2 regions of the Streptomyces chartreusis genome follow, and region 2 is predicted to be linked to the other one. Evidence: riboswitches for the same ligand, from Rfam matches in the RefSeq annotation. Region 2 holds a riboswitch; the other holds the start of a gene.

Region 1 (7,717 bases), 1.9 Mb from region 2:
CCGAGTACCGGGCGCTGCTGCCGTACTACGAGAACCAGTACGTCTCCGGCGACCCCGAGCTCGCCCACGACGTCCGCCGCCGCATCGGCCACCTCCTGCTAGCCGTGGGCGACCGCCCCGCCGCCCACGACACCCTGGCCCGCCTGCTGATGGACGTGGAGCGCCTGCACGGACCCGGCCACCCGGTCGCGACGGAGGTACGGCGCACCTTGCAGTGGCTGGGGCAGGTGCGCGGCTAGTCCGGCACCGTATGGCCGGGTCCTCGCACGGGCCGATGCCCGCTCGGCGCGGTGCGGCGGTGCCCGAAGTCCTGGTGAATCGTTGGTCCAATGGGTTGGCCAGAGCTTGCCCACTGCCTACCATCGATCACCGCAAGACTTTGTGCACCGTCGCACAAGCTCTCCTCGGGAGGTCTCCTTGCACCGCCGCCGTCGCACCGCGCTTCTCCTCTCCGCCGCGATCGTCGCGGCACCTCTGCTCACCGCCTGCGGTAACGACGCGCACCCCGGTGCGGCGGCCGTGGTCGGCGGCCAGCGGATCACCGTGTCGCAGCTGGAGAACAGGGTGAGCGAGGTCCGCACGGCGCAGCGTGACGCCGTACCGGACGAGGCCGCCTACGCGCAGGTCATCGCCAAGTCGGGCACCCTCCCGCGCGACGTCCTGCACAACATGGTTCTCGACGAGGTGCTGCACAAGGCCGCCGAGGACGCCGACGTGAGCGTCACCCGCAAGGAGATCCAGCAGATGCGCGCCGACCTGGAGGGCCAGGCCGGCGGCGCCAAGGCGCTGGAGACCGCCTGGCTCCAGCAGTACGGCATCCCGCCGCAGCGCCTCGACGAGAACCTCCGCCTCCAGCTGGAGGCCCAGAAGCTCGCCACCGTCCTCGGCACCGACACCGGCAAGCCGGCCTTCTGGAACGCCCTGGCCGCGGCTTCCAAGGACCTCGACATCGACGTGAACCCGCGCTACGGCACCTGGGACGTCCAGAAGAGCAGCCGCGCGGACGCGAAGACACCGTGGGTGCGCGAGGTGACGGCGGCGGGGGCTCAGCCCGCGATGTGACGACGGCCGCGGCGGCCACCGGAGGGGCGGGGCGTCTCGGCTCCGCCCCCTGTGGACAACTCCGGAACCGTCGCCCGGCCTGTGGATAACCCGGGGTCTTGTGGGTCCCTTGGGTTACGTTCGGATCGTGAACGCAACCAGTCCCGAAACCGCCGCCGCCGGCCGCATCGTCCTGCTCACCACCAGCCACCGCGTCGCCCCCGGCCTGCTGTCCTGGCCCGCGTGGCAGGCGCTGCGCTCCGCCGACCGCGTGCTGTGCGCGGACGGCGCCCATCCGCAGCTGCCGTATCTGCGCGAGGCCGGGATACCGGTCGACGAGGCCGCCCCGACCGCCCAGGAACTGATCGACACGTGCGCCGGCGGCCGCAGCGTCGTGGTCGTGGCGACCGGCGAGGGCGAGCCCGCGCTCACCGACGGCCTCGCCCGCCTGGCCGGCACGGGCCGCGTGACGATGCCGGAACTGGAACTGCTCCCCGCCTCCTACGACCTCCCCGGTGCCCGCCTCCTCGACCTCGTCCAGGTCATGGACCGCATCCGCGTCGAGTGCCCGTGGTCCTCCCAGCAGACCCACAAGGGCCTGGCGAAGTACGGCATTGAGGAGGCCTACGAGCTGGTCGAGGCGATCGAGGACGGCGACCGCGACGAACTCCGCGAGGAACTGGGCGACGTCCTCCTCCAGGTCGTCTTCCACTCCCGGATCGCCGAGGAGGACCCGGAGGCCCCCTTCTCCATCGACGACGTCGCCGGCGGCATCGTCACCAAGCTCATCCACCGCCACCCCCATGTCTTCGGCGACGAGACGGCGACGACCCCCGAGGAGGTCAAGGAGCACTGGCTGCGCACGAAGGCCGAGGAGAAGCGCCGGGAGTCGGTGACGGAGGGCATCCCCCTCGGCCAGCCGGGCCTCGCCCTCGCCGCGAAGCTGGCGTCCAGAGTCCGCACGGCCGGCCTGGACGTACCGCTGCCGACCGGTGACGGCATCGGCTACGAGCTGCTCGCGATGGCCGTCCGCGCGGAGGCGGCCGGAGTGGACCCGGAAGCGGCCCTGCGGGTCGCGGCCCGCGCGTACCGGGACGCGGTACGGGCGGCGGAGGGGGCGCCCTCGTAGCACCGCCGGTGACGTCAGGGCCGAAGCCGACTGCCGCGGGCCGCACCCGTCCCCGCCACCACCCGGCCGCCCCCCTCTCCCCTCCGGATACCGTCAAGGAGTGACCAACCAGCCCCACCCCCGACCCCCCACCCCGAGGCCCCCGAACTCTTCACCTGGGAGTTCGCGACGGACCCCTACCCCGCCTACGCCTGGCTCCGGGAGAACGCCCCCGTGCACCGGACGCGGCTCCCCAGCGGGGTGGAGGCCTGGCTGGTCACCCGGTACGCCGACGCCAAGCAGACGCTCGCCGACAACCGGCTCTCCAAGAACCCGGCCCACCACGACGAGCCCGCGCACGCCAAGGGCAAGACGGGTATCCCGGGGGAGCGCAAGGCCGACCTGATGACGCATCTGCTCAACATCGATCCGCCGGACCACACCAGGCTCCGGCGGCTCGTCTCCAAGGCGTTCACGCCGCGCAGGGTCGCCGAGTTCGAGCCACGGGTGCAGGAGCTCACCGATCAGCTCATCGACCGGTTCGCGGACCGGGGGAGTGCCGACCTCATCCACGACTTCGCCTTCCCCCTCCCCATCTACGCGATCTGCGACCTGCTGGGCGTCCCGCGCGAGGACCAGGACGACTTCCGGGACTGGGCGGGCATGATGATCCGGCACCAGGGCGGCCCGAGGGGCGGGGTCGCGCGGTCCGTGAAGAAGATGCGCGGCTATCTGGCCGATCTGATCCACCGCAAGCGCGAGGCACTTCCGGCCACCCCCGACCCCGGCGAGGACCTCATCTCCGGTCTCATCCGCGCCTCCGACCACGGTGAGCACCTCACCGAGAACGAGGCCGCGGCCATGGCCTTCATCCTGCTGTTCGCCGGCTTCGAGACGACCGTCAACCTCATCGGCAACGGCACCTTCGCCCTGCTCACCCACCCCGAGCAGCGCGCCCGCCTCCAGACCTCCCTGGCCGCCCACGAGACCGCCCTCCTGGAGACCGGCGTCGAGGAACTCCTGCGCTACGACGGCCCGGTCGAGCTCGCCACCTGGCGCTTCGCCACCGAGCCGCTCACCATCGGCGGGCAGGACATCGCGGCCGGCGACCCCGTGCTGGTCGTGCTGGCCGCCGCCGACCGGGACCCGGAGCGGTTCGCCGACCCCGACGTCCTGGACCTCGGCCGCCGCGACAACCAGCACCTCGGCTACGGCCACGGCATCCACTACTGCCTCGGTGCCCCGCTCGCCCGTCTGGAGGGCCAGACCGCGCTCGCCACGCTCCTCACCCGCCTCCCGGATCTCCGACTCGCCGTGGATCCCGAGGAGTTGAGGTGGCGGGGCGGACTCATCATGCGCGGACTGCGTATGCTTCCGGTGGAGTTCACCCCCGTTGGGTGAGTACGTCCCCCTCGGCAAACGTGACACGCACTCATGTCTGTGATCTTCACGTGATCTACGCGGCATTAACTTGTGACAAGTGATCGTCTGCCTATACGTTCACGGATCAACAAGGCGTCCAGGTTTTACGCGCCGTGTTCAGTGCTGCCTCGCGAAAGGTCCCCGCATGCTCTCCGGGAACGGTCGTCACCGTCGCCCCCGTCAGGCTCCGGCTCTCCTCGTCGCGGCCGGAGTCACCGGATCCGCGATCGCCATCCCGCTCCTCGGCGCCACCGGCGCGAGCGCGGCCGACGGAACCGTCTGGGACAAGGTGGCCGAGTGCGAGAGCGGCGGCTCGTGGAGCGCCGACGAAGGCAACGGGCAGTACGGCGGTCTCCAGTTGACCCAGGACGACTGGGAGGCGTACGGCGGCCTCGACTACGCCACCAGCCCCGACCTGGCCAGCCGCTCGCAGCAGATCGCCGTGGCGCAGAAGATCCTCGCGGACCAGGGGACCAAGCCGTGGGGCACGTGCGCGGTGCTCAACGGGCTCACCAAGAAGTCCGGATCGGTCGACCTCGACACCGGGGTGGAGGGCGACTCGCCCTCCGAGGTGTCCGGATCCTCCGGATTGCTCGATTCGTCCAACTCGTCCGGCTCGTCGAATTCATCTGATTCGTCAGAGGGTTCCGACTCCGACGGTTCCTCGGAGGCGTCCACGCCGTCCGGTGATCCCTCGCAGTCGGCGAGCGGCACTCCGGATGATTCGTCCGAATCGCCCGGGAAGTCCTCTTCTTCTCCGTCTTCATCGTCGAAGTCCGACAAGTCCTCGAAGTCCGATGCGTCGCCCGAGGCGACGGCGTCTCAGTCGCCGGAGGGCTCGCCCGCCGAGGCGCCTGAGGCGGACAATCAGGACAACTGGTCACAGGATGCCGGTTCCTGGAGCCTCGTCGACACCGGTTCGGTCGACGGCGAGGCCAAGGGTGCGGTCGAAGAGGTGACGAGCGGCACCGGAAAGCACCGCGGCCCCAGCGCCGAAGAGAGCGGCGCCGGCGAGGCGAGCACCAAGTCCGCCGGGCGCCACGCCTCGTACAAGGTCCGCGAGGGCGACACGCTCGCCTCCATCGCCGACTCCCTTGACCTCGACGGCGGATGGCGCGCGCTGTACCGGGCGAACGAGCAGGCCATCGGTGCCGAAGCTGACCACATCGCTCCCGGTCAGACGCTGGACGTCCCCGTCGAATAACGGGCGAACAGGGCGAAAAACAACGGCAGTTCACGTCACGTTTCGCGTTGAATGTCCGTTTTGAAAGTAGTGAGAGATAGATCTCAGAAGCCCTGATCGTCTTTGTAATTCCGCGAATCGCGTGTCTACGGTCGTGACCGCTCGCCACCAGAGCGGGCCCCTACAGCCGTCACGCCGAATCCTGCCGGCGGCCGTACGGGAACAGTCGTCGCGTCAAGCGCCGTAGGCAGGAGCGGGGGACCCAAGGTTTGCGCCGGGTCCGGCAGTTGAGGTCCTTCGGGGCCGCGCCGCCGGAACCGGCTCGGGGTGAAGTCGCGCAGCGGGAGCCGAAAGGTGCACCTGCGCGGCCGGGCAACTCAACCGGCCCGAACCCGACAGCTCACCTCGTAGGCGTCGGTGAGGGGATCCAACCATGCTGTTTTCCAGCAAGGGCAAGCACCGTCGTCCGTCCAAGGCCGCTCGCGCCATCGCCGTCGTCGGCGTCACCGGTGCCGCCGCCGTCGCCGCCCCGCTGATGGCCGCGGGCAGCGCCTCCGCCGCCACCGCCTCCGAGTGGGACGCCGTCGCCCAGTGCGAGGCCGGCGGCAACTGGTCGATCAACACCGGCAACGGCTACTACGGCGGTCTGCAGTTCTCCGCCTCCACCTGGGCCGCGTACGGCGGCACCCAGTACGCCGCCACCGCCGACCAGGCCACCAAGGCCCAGCAGATCGCGATAGGCGAGAAGGTCCTCGCGGGCCAGGGCAAGGGTGCCTGGCCGAACTGCGGCACCGGCCTGTCGAGCGCCGCGTACAACGGCTCCTCCGCCGGCTCCTCGCAGAGCACCGAGTCCACCACGCGCTCCTCCGAGCAGCAGTCGGCCTCCCGCTCCGCCGACCGCCCGGCCGCCAAGAAGAGCACCAAGACCGTCACCACCCCGACCGGCAAGAAGGTCAAGAAGGGCGACGGCGAGTACAAGGTCGCCAAGGGTGACACCCTCAGCTCGATCGCGGCCGAGCACGACGTCAAGGGCGGCTGGGAGAAGCTCTTCAAGCTGAACAAGGACATCGTCGAGGACGCCAACCTGATCTACCCCGGTCAGCAGCTGCACCTGAAGTAACAGACGGGCGACAGCTGAACCACGGCGCCTTCACATACGTGGACCTCATAGTGAGGGCGTCGTGAGGGTCACCCCCGTCCCCATGCTCCCCGCCTCGGTGCGTCTTCCCCCGTACGCACCGGGGCGGGGTTTTTTGTACCGTGTCTTTGTTCCGTTCGGAAACAATTTACTCTCGGTTCTGTCCACGGGGCGGTCGACCGCTGGTCTGATGCCCGGAGCCGGTTAGGCTCGTCTCGCAGTACCCACCGCGGACTGCGTACCCGCGTCACATCCCATGAAGGAGATGCTCGTGCCGTCCATCGACGTCGTCGTAGCCCGGGAAATCCTGGACTCCCGAGGCAATCCCACGGTCGAGGTCGAGGTCGGCCTCGACGACGGCAGCACGGGTCGTGCCGCCGTTCCGTCCGGCGCCTCGACGGGTGCCTTCGAAGCCATCGAGCTCCGCGACGGTGACCCGAACCGCTACCAGGGCAAGGGTGTCGAGAAGGCCGTCCTCGCCGTCATCGAGCAGATCGGCCCGGAGCTGGTCGGCTACGACGCCACCGAGCAGCGCCTGATCGACCAGGCCATGTTCGACCTGGACGCCACCGACAACAAGGGCTCCCTCGGCGCCAACGCCATCCTCGGCGTCTCCCTCGCCGTGGCCCACGCCGCCTCCGAGGCGTCCGACCTGCCGCTGTTCCGCTACCTCGGTGGCCCGAACGCGCACCTGCTGCCCGTCCCGATGATGAACATCCTCAACGGTGGATCCCACGCGGACTCCAACGTCGACATCCAGGAGTTCATGATCGCCCCGATCGGCGCGGAGTCCTTCTCCGAGGCCCTGCGCTGGGGCACCGAGGTCTACCACACCCTCAAGAAGGTGCTGAAGGGCCGCGGCCTGTCCACCGGCCTCGGCGACGAGGGCGGCTTCGCCCCGAACCTCGGCTCCAACCGCGAGGCCCTCGACCTCATCCTCGAGGCCATCAAGGAAGCCGGCTACGCCCCCGGCGAGCAGATCGCCCTCGCGCTCGACGTCGCCGCCTCCGAGTTCTACAAGGACGGCAAGTACCTCTTCGAGGGCAAGGAGCGCTCCGCCGCCGAGATGACGGAGTACTACGAGGAGCTCGTGGCGGCCTACCCGCTCGTCTCCATCGAGGACCCGCTGTTCGAGGACGACTGGGCGGGCTGGAAGGTCCTCACCGACAAGCTCGGCGACAAGGTCCAGATCGTCGGCGACGACCTGTTCGTCACCAACCCGGAGCGCCTGGCCCGCGGCATCGAGGACGGCGCCGCCAACGCGCTGCTCGTGAAGGTCAACCAGATCGGCTCGCTCACCGAGACCCTGGACGCCGTCGAGCTGGCCCAGCGCAGCGGCTTCAAGTGCATGATGTCGCACCGCTCCGGCGAGACCGAGGACGTCACCATCGCCGACCTGGCCGTCGCCACCAACTGCGGCCAGATCAAGACCGGCGCCCCGGCCCGCTCCGAGCGCGTCGCCAAGTACAACCAGCTGCTGCGCATCGAGGAGATCCTCGACGACGCCGCGGTGTACGCCGGCCGCAGCGCCTTCCCGCGCTTCAAGGGCTGACCCCACCTGGGTAAGGCTTAGCCAGTCGTACGTACGTCCCCGTACTCGGTCCCGTACCGTGTGCGGGGACGTATGCACGTGAAAGGGGAGGCGAGAGCCGATGGCCGTCAAGGACCGGGACCGTTTCTCCACCGCGACCAGGATCCGGTTGCTCGGCGAGCAGACGGCGGCCCGCGTCTACCGCTCCCAGACAAAGCGGCAGGCCCGGCGTTCCCGGCTCACCGGACGGGCCGCGCTGCTCGCGCTGGTGGTCTGCTCCCTGGTCGTGGCGCT
Region 2 (7,717 bases):
GCCGGCCGAGCGCCGGCGGGGTTTTCGGTGCGCTGCCACGTGGACTGCACGTCCTTTCGTCCGCCCGCCACGTCCCGTACGACCGCACGGGGCGGGTCACGCGTCCGGCGGCGGCCCGCACAGGGGGAGCGGGCCGCCGCCGGACTTTTTTCGGCGGTGGTGTCCGACTGCCGCCCCTGGCCCGGGCGGCGGTGGGGAGCCGGTCACCTGGTGAAGGACGCTAAACCTCTCCGTGTCGGGCCGGTGACGGGTTGTGCGGAAGTGCTGGGAGCGGACCGATGGTGACCGTAAGTGAGCGTGATCCCGGGATGGAGGCGCCTGGTTCACGCTCTGTGCTGACCGAAGTGGCGATTCAGGGGTGGCTGAGGGTGGCGGGATGCTATGGCGCGCATATATGCGGGGTGAAGGAGGGGTGCGGGGCGGTGTCGGGCGGGATTTTCGTGGTGGTTAGGCTCCGGGCCCATGGACGTACTCATCCATTTGTTCGTCGGGCTGCACATCATCGGTATCGCCGCGCTGCTCGGTGGGTTCTTCACGCAGCTGAAGGCGATGGGGCAGGGCACCGCCCGGTACGTGCCCGCGATGCTGCACGGTGCGTTGACCATGCTGGTCACCGGCGTGATCCTCGTCGGCCTGAATCAGGCGGACGATCAGTCCGTCAACAACATCAAGATCGGCGTGAAGCTGGCGCTGCTGGTCGTGATCCTCGGGCTCGTCTATGTGAAGCGGGACGAGGAGACCGTGGACAAGCGGCTGTTCGGGCTGGTGGGGCTGCTGGCCATGGCGAACGTCTTCATCGCTGTGCTGTGGACGTGACGTCGGTGCCGCGGCGAGTGCCGGGGCGCGTGTAGCTCCGGACCGCGCCCGCCGTGACCGCCAGCCAGGCCGCGATCGCGATCCACATCAGTGCCTCGCCCGGGTGCTCCAGCCATGAGGCGTCCAGGGCCGTGCCGACGGAGAGTGTCGCCGCTGCCGTCATGCCCATCGGGAACACCGTGGCCCAGCGGCGAACGTCGTAGCGCAGGCGCGGCCAGGCGAACTCGGTGAGGAGCAGGAGGGAGTACCAGGCGATGTCGAGTACGAGCAGGGCGACGGTCACCGTGCGCAGGACGCCGTAGTCGTCGTCGTTCCAGAGGTAGAGGGCGGGGCTGTCGGCGGCGAGCAGCTTCGAGCCGGCCAGTGCGGAGATGGCGAGGGCGCCGCCCGCCACCCACTGGTCGCCGGCGCCTCGGGCGAGCTGGCGCCGGTCGAAGCGGGGCAGGGCCACGACGTAGAGGACCAGGCCGAGCCAGAAGAAGACGAGCGCCATGTGGGCGAGCCATGCCGTGGTCTCGGCGGCGGCGAGCGTGGCGCCCAGTACGGCCAGGCCCTCTGTGGCCACGCAGCCCAGGAAGATCGCGCCGGGCATCTGGCGGCGCCAGTGGCGCAGGACGGTGAGCAGGAGCACCGGCCAGAGCGCGGTGGCCAGGGCCAGGAGGGCCTCGGCGAGGGTCACCCAGCCGAGGGCGGTGAAGCGGGTGCCCAGGACTGTCGTCGCGGCGATGGCGGTGAGGGCGGCGGGGGTGGCCGCCTCTTTCAGCCATCTTTCGCGATCCTGGAGGAAGCGGGCGGTGAAGTCGGCGGCCAGGGCCAGCCAGGCCGTGCAGGCGAGGGCCAGGGCGATGCGGGAGAGGGTCTCGTAGTCCGTCTGGTGCAGGGCTACCGAGAGGATGCCGGTGGCCATGACCGCGGCGCCGGCTGTGGGGGGTCGCTGCGACCACCAGGTGTGGAGCGGGGAGGTGGGGGTCGTGGGGCCGGGCATGGGGCGATGCTATGGAGCCGGGTGGGGGATGGCCGTGGGGCGCGCTCGGGGGTGTCGGGAAATCGTGCTGTGTCGGGTGTTCGGGTGGGGTGCCTGCGGCGGCCCGTCGCGCCGGGTGGGGGCTTGCGTAGCGCCTGCGGTTGTGTGGTGGGGCGGGGACGTGCCGGGGGGTGTCCGTCCTCGGTCGGGCGGTTGGCCTGACTTAGGAGGGTGCTGTTTCTTGACGCCCGCCGCTGCGGGCGGACACCCCCCGGCACGTCCCCTCACCGCCGTGGGCGACTGCGGGTACCGCGTGCGTGCCGGGGAAGCGTCCGTTCCTGTCAGGCCGGGCGGACCACGCTGTGGATCGACGACTCTCCGTCGTAGTAGATCGACTCCTCGCGGACGTACGCGCCGGGCTTGGGGGCGTGGATCATCATGCCGTTGCCGATGTAGATGCCCACGTGGGTGACGTCGTCGTAGAAGAAGACCAGGTCGCCGGGCTGGGCGCTGGAGAGGGGGACCGTGGTGCCGGCGTTGACCTGGTCGTAGGTGACGCGGGGGATGTCGACGCCGGCGGCCTTCCAGGCGGCCTGGGTGAGGCCGGAGCAGTCGTAGGAGTCGGGGCCGGTGGCGCCCCAGACGTACGGCTTGCCGATCTGGGAGCGGGCAAAGGCCAGGGTCTTCTCGGCCTTGGTGGCGTACGAGGAGTCCGACGAGTTCGAGGAGTCCGAGGTGCCCGAGTCGGCGGGCGGCTGGGTGCTCTCCTGCTGCTGGGCGGCGGCTGCCGCCTCCTGGCGTTGGCGCTCGGCCGCCGCCTGCTGGCGGGCCAGCTCCGCGGCCTTGCGGGCGGCCTCCTCCTGCTTGCGCTTCTCGATCGCGGCGAGGCGGGCCTTCTCCTCGGCCGTCAGCTTCGAGAGGAGCTCGCGCGCGTCGGAGAGCTTCTGCTGGACGGTGGCCTTGGCCGACTTGAGGTCGTTCTGCGAGTCGGTGAGCGTCTCGAGGCTCTGGGTGGCCTCCCGGCGCTTCTCCATCGTCTCGGACTGCTGGGTGAAGTAGTCGTCGACCGACTCCTTCTGACGGCCGGTCATACGGTCCATCAGCTGGGTCTGGTCGAAGTAGTCCTGCGGGTTGTCCGCCAGGAGGAAGGTCGCCGTGTCGGGGGCCGCGGCGCCGGTGCGGTACTGGGCGGCTGCGTTGCGGCCGAGTTCCTCGCGGGCTTCGTTGAGCTTCTGGGTGCGCTTGGCGACGTCGTCGAGGAGGGTGTCGACGCGCTTGCGCTGCTTCGTGGTCTTGTCCTTGGCCGAGTTGTACTTCTCGGTTGCCGACTCCGCTTGGCGGTAGAGGTCGTCGACCTTCTTCTCGACCTCTTCGAGGCTGGGCTTGTCGTCCGTCGACGGGCTGGCGTTGGCCGTCTGGGACAGCAGGGCCACGGACGTGAGGGCTGCCGTGGCGAGGGCAGGGGTGCGTATGCCTGCTACGCGCGTACCGGCGGGACGCGACTTGCGGTGCGACGCCAAGGGAGGCGACTCCTTCCATATTCCGCCTACCGAGTTAGCTGTCGGGTTCGGGCGGGTGGTTCGGAAGGGTTGCCCTACGGCCGGTCCCCGCGAGGGAAGTCGGGCCGATTCACCCCAAGTTCGGTGGGTCCCCGGCTCCGGTCGCCGTGAGGCGTGCCGGACTCGGCGGAGGCCGTGCGGCCCGGCGTCGTTCGCCGGTGGGGGTCGTACGGCCTGCCCGGCACGGTAGCCAACTCGTGTGGCCCCTGTGAAGGTTGATGTTCGATATGCCCGATACATTTTCGTGACCTTGGTCCCAAACGTAGCGGGCGGTGATTGGTTCGGGGGTGCGTGCGGGGTTTTGGGGGTGGGGGGTGTGTGTGGGTTGATTTGGGCGTGTTGGTGGTTGTCTGGGGTGGTCGGTTGCGGGTTGTGGTGGGGTCGTTGCTGGGGGTGAGGGAGGAAGTGGGGGCTGATTGTCGGGGGTTCGAGGGCGGGGATGTCTCGAGGGTGGGGGCGGGCTGTCAGTGGGGCGGCCTAGACTCGGAGAGCGATGAGCAGCCTCTTTGACGACAGCTTCCTGGCGGACCTCCAGGCCCCTCGGGCCCACGGGGAAGAGCACCCGCCGCCGCCCGAGGACGACCACGCTCCGGAACCGGTTCCGGACGATCTGTTCGGTGGGAAGTTCGACGTGCCACCGGACCGGGACGGCCACTACCGCGACGGCGCCCCGCGGCCGGTCATCGACGCCGCGGCGCTGCTGGAGGGGCTGAACGACAACCAGCGTGCCGCCGTCGTCCACTCCGGCACCCCGCTGCTCATCGTGGCCGGCGCCGGGTCCGGCAAGACGCGTGTGCTCACCCATCGCATCGCCCACCTGCTCGCCGAGCGGAACGTGCATCCGGGGCAGATCCTCGCGATCACGTTCACCAACAAGGCCGCGGGCGAGATGAAGGAGCGGGTCGAGCAGCTCGTCGGCCCGCGCGCCAACGCGATGTGGGTGATGACCTTCCACAGCGCGTGCGTGCGCATTCTGCGGCGGGAGAGCAAGAAGCTCGGGTTCACGTCTTCTTTCTCGATCTACGACGCCGCCGACAGCAAGCGGCTGATGGCGCTCGTGTGCCGTGATCTGGATCTCGACCCCAAACGGTTCCCGCCCAAGTCCTTCAGCGCCAAGATCAGCAACCTGAAGAACGAGCTGATCGACGAGGAGGACTTCGCCGCCCAGGCGACCGACGGCTTCGAGAAGACCCTCGCTCAGGCGTACGCCCTGTACCAGTCGCGGTTGCGGGAGGCCAACGCCCTCGACTTCGACGACCTGATCATGACGACGGTCAACCTGCTGCGCGCCTTCCCGGACGTCGCCGAGCACTACCGCCGGCGCTTCCGCCATGTGCTGGTGGACGAGTACCAGGACACCAACCACGCCCAGTACGCGCTGGTGCGCGAGCTCGTCGGGACCGGCGAGCATCCCGTCGACGTGCCGCCGAGCTCCCACGACGTCCCGCCCGCCGAGCTGTGCGTGGTGGGTGACGCCGACCAGTCGATCTACGCCTTCCGGGGCGCCACCATCCGCAACATCCTCCAGTTCGAGGAGGACTACCCGGAGGCGACGACCATCCTGCTGGAGCAGAACTATCGGTCGACGCAGACGATCCTGACCGCCGCCAACGCCGTCATCGAACGCAACGAGTCCCGCCGCCCCAAGAACCTGTGGACCAACGCGGGCGCGGGCGCGCGCATCACCGGCTACGTCGCCGACACCGAGCACGACGAGGCGCAGTTCGTCGCCGAGGAGATAGACCGACTGACGGACGCGGGCGACGCGAAGGCCGGCGACGTCGCCGTCTTCTACCGGACGAACGCCCAGTCCCGTGTCTTCGAGGAAATCTTCATCCGCGTCGGGCTGCCCTACAAGGTCGTCGGCGGGGTCCGCTTCTACGAGCGCAAGGAGGTCCGGGACGTCCTCGCCTACCTGCGGGTGCTGGCCAACCCCGAGGACTCCGTGCCGCTGCGGCGCATCCTGAACGTGCCCAAGCGGGGCATCGGCGAGCGTGCCGAGGCGATGATCGACGCGCTGTCGCAGCGGGAGAAGATCAGCTTCCCGCAGGCGCTGAAGCGCGTCGACGAGGCGTACGGCATGGCCGCGCGGTCCACCAACGCCGTCAAGCGGTTCAACACGCTGATGGAGGAGCTCCGTACGATCGTCGAGTCCGGCGCGGGACCGGCGACGGTCCTGGAGGCGGTCCTCGAACGGACCGGCTACCTCGCCGAGTTGCAGGCCTCCACCGACCCGCAGGACGAGACCCGTATCGAGAACCTCCAGGAACTCGCGGCCGTCGCCCTGGAGTTCGAGCAGGAGACGGGCGAGGGCGAGGCCGTCGGCGGGCTCTCCGACTTCCTGGAGCGGGTCGCGCTGGTCGCCGACTCCGACCAGATCCCGGACGAGGAGGAGGACGGCTCCGGCGTCATCACCCTGATGACCCTCCACACCGCCAAGGGCCTGGAGTTCCCGGTAGTCTTCCTCACCGGCATGGAGGACGGCGTCTTCCCGCACATGCGCGCCCTCGGCCAGAACAAGGAGCTGGAGGAGGAGCGGCGGCTCGCGTACGTCGGCATCACGCGCGCGCGTGAGCGGCTGTATCTGACGCGCTCGGCGATGCGCAGCGCGTGGGGGCAGCCGTCGTACAACCCGCCGTCCCGCTTCCTGGAGGAGATCCCGGCGGCGCACGTGGACTGGAAGCGCACCGGGGCGACCGCGCCGGTCTCCTCCGGGCCCGTGTCCGGGGTCGCCGCCTCGCTGTCGTCGTCCCGCTCGCGTTCCTCGGCGTCGGGCGCGTCCGGCTTCGCCACGCGCCGCACCTCCGAGAAGCCGGTCGTCCAGCTCGCCGTCGGCGACCGTGTCACGCACGACCAGTTCGGGCTCGGCACGGTGACGGGTGTGAAGGGCACGGGCGTGAACGCCGAGGCGACGATCGACTTCGGGGACACCAAGCCGAAGCGGCTGCTGCTGCGGTACGCGCCGGTGGAGAAGCTCTAGCGCCGACAAGTGCGCCCCCGCTGCCGTTTGCAGGGCGGGGGCGCGTGTTCAGGCCGTGGACTTGCTTACGACGGGTCGACCCCGTGGCTGCGCAGCCACGACAGCGGGTCTATCGCCGAGCCGCCGCCGGGCCGGACCTCGAAGTGCAGGTGCGGGCCCGTCGAGTTGCCGGAGTTGCCGGAGTACGCGATCGGGTCGCCGGCCTTGACGGTCGTACCGGAGGCGACGCGGTAGCTGGAGAGGTGGCAGTACCACGTCTCCGTGCCGTCCTTCGCGGTCACGATCATCATGTTGCCGTAGGCGCTGTTCCACTGTGTGCGGACGGTGCCGTCGGTCGCGGCCATCACCGTCGTGCCGTACGACACCGGGAAGTCGATGCCGGTGTGCACGGACATCCAGTTGATGCCGGACTGGCCGAAGTAGGCGCTGAGGCCGTGCTGCGCGACCGGAACCGCGAACTTCGGACGCAGCCGCTCCTTGCGGGCGGCCTCCTCGGCGGCCTTGCGCTTCTCGGCCGCCTGCTGCGCCTTGAGGTCGATGCGCTCCTGCGTACGGCTGGCCCGGTCGGCGAAGTCGTCGGCGCCGGCGGAGAGGCTCTCGAGCTGGGTGTCCAGCTTGTTGTTCGCGGTGGACGGCTTCACGGCGGCGCCCTCGGAGGCGAGCGTGGAGGCGTCCTTGTCGTCGGTCAGGTTGCCGACGGAGGCGGCGGCGATCCCCGCGACGCCCATGACACAGGCCGAGGGCACGGCGATCGTCAGCAGCGCGGAACGCTTCGGGGGCGTACGGCGGCGGGAGCGCGCTCCGCTGCGGGAGCCGGCGCGGGGGGAGGGGGCCGGAGTGGTCTCCTCCTGGTCGTCGAGGAGAGGGGCCACGGCGGGGAGTTCGCCGGTGGCGGTCAACTCGCCTTCGTGCTGGGCCTGGTCGTCGTACGAGGCGTGGTCGTACGGCGCGTGCTCGTCGTAGGAGGCCGTGTGGTCCTCGTACGGGGCGTGCTCGTCGTAGCCCGTGTGCTCGTCGTAGCCCGCGTGCTCTTCATAGGCCGCGTGTTCGTCGTACGGCGTGTGCTCGTCGTAACCCGCGGCAGCGCCGTGCTCGATCTGGTCGAAGTGCGCGGTCGCCTGCTGGTCGAAGGATTCTGCTGACGGCTCGAAGTCGCCGGTCGTCTGCGTCGTGCTGCCGTCGGAGTTCCACTGGGTGGCGTCGTACGCCCCGGTGTCGAAAGCTGCCGTGCCCCATGCCCAGTTCTGGGTCTGGTCGGGCTGGGGGGCGGCCGTCTGGTCGGGCTGGAGCCAGGCGTTCGCGTCCCACTGGCCCGAGACGTCATGGCCGTTGGCCTGCTGCGGGACGAAGGCGAGCCGCTCGTGGTCGGTGCCCCAGGCCGCGGTCTCGTACGCGCCG

Evidence for each region. Region 2 has a riboswitch for cyclic di-AMP ahead of CP983_RS16880 (C40 family peptidase). Riboswitches for the same ligand answer to the same signal wherever they lie in the genome.
Region 1: linked by a shared signal. The riboswitch ahead of CP983_RS25710 (transglycosylase family protein) and the one ahead of CP983_RS16880 (C40 family peptidase) in region 2 are both predicted to bind cyclic di-AMP.

The regions. Positions count from the first base shown of each region.
Region 1 is NZ_CP023689.1:5,848,890-5,856,606, forward strand. Features, by position in the region: gene CP983_RS25685 (serine/threonine-protein kinase) at 1-239, shown strand, start outside; gene CP983_RS25690 (SurA N-terminal domain-containing protein) at 418-1,062, shown strand; gene CP983_RS25695 (nucleoside triphosphate pyrophosphohydrolase) at 1,190-2,170, shown strand; gene CP983_RS25700 (cytochrome P450 family protein) at 2,258-3,550, shown strand; gene CP983_RS25705 (transglycosylase family protein) at 3,717-4,775, shown strand; cyclic di-AMP (ydaO/yuaA leader) riboswitch at 4,984-5,183, shown strand; gene CP983_RS25710 (transglycosylase family protein) at 5,188-5,874, shown strand; gene eno (phosphopyruvate hydratase) at 6,158-7,444, shown strand; gene CP983_RS25720 (FtsB family cell division protein) at 7,545-7,717, shown strand, end outside.
Region 2 is NZ_CP023689.1:3,990,795-3,998,511, reverse strand. Features, by position in the region: gene CP983_RS16895 (C40 family peptidase) at 1-39, opposite strand, end outside; gene CP983_RS16890 (hypothetical protein) at 463-816, shown strand; gene CP983_RS16885 (tellurite resistance/C4-dicarboxylate transporter family protein) at 794-1,801, opposite strand; gene CP983_RS16880 (C40 family peptidase) at 2,122-3,300, opposite strand; cyclic di-AMP (ydaO/yuaA leader) riboswitch at 3,309-3,478, opposite strand; gene pcrA (DNA helicase PcrA) at 3,833-6,319, shown strand; gene CP983_RS16870 (M23 family metallopeptidase) at 6,385-7,717, opposite strand, start outside.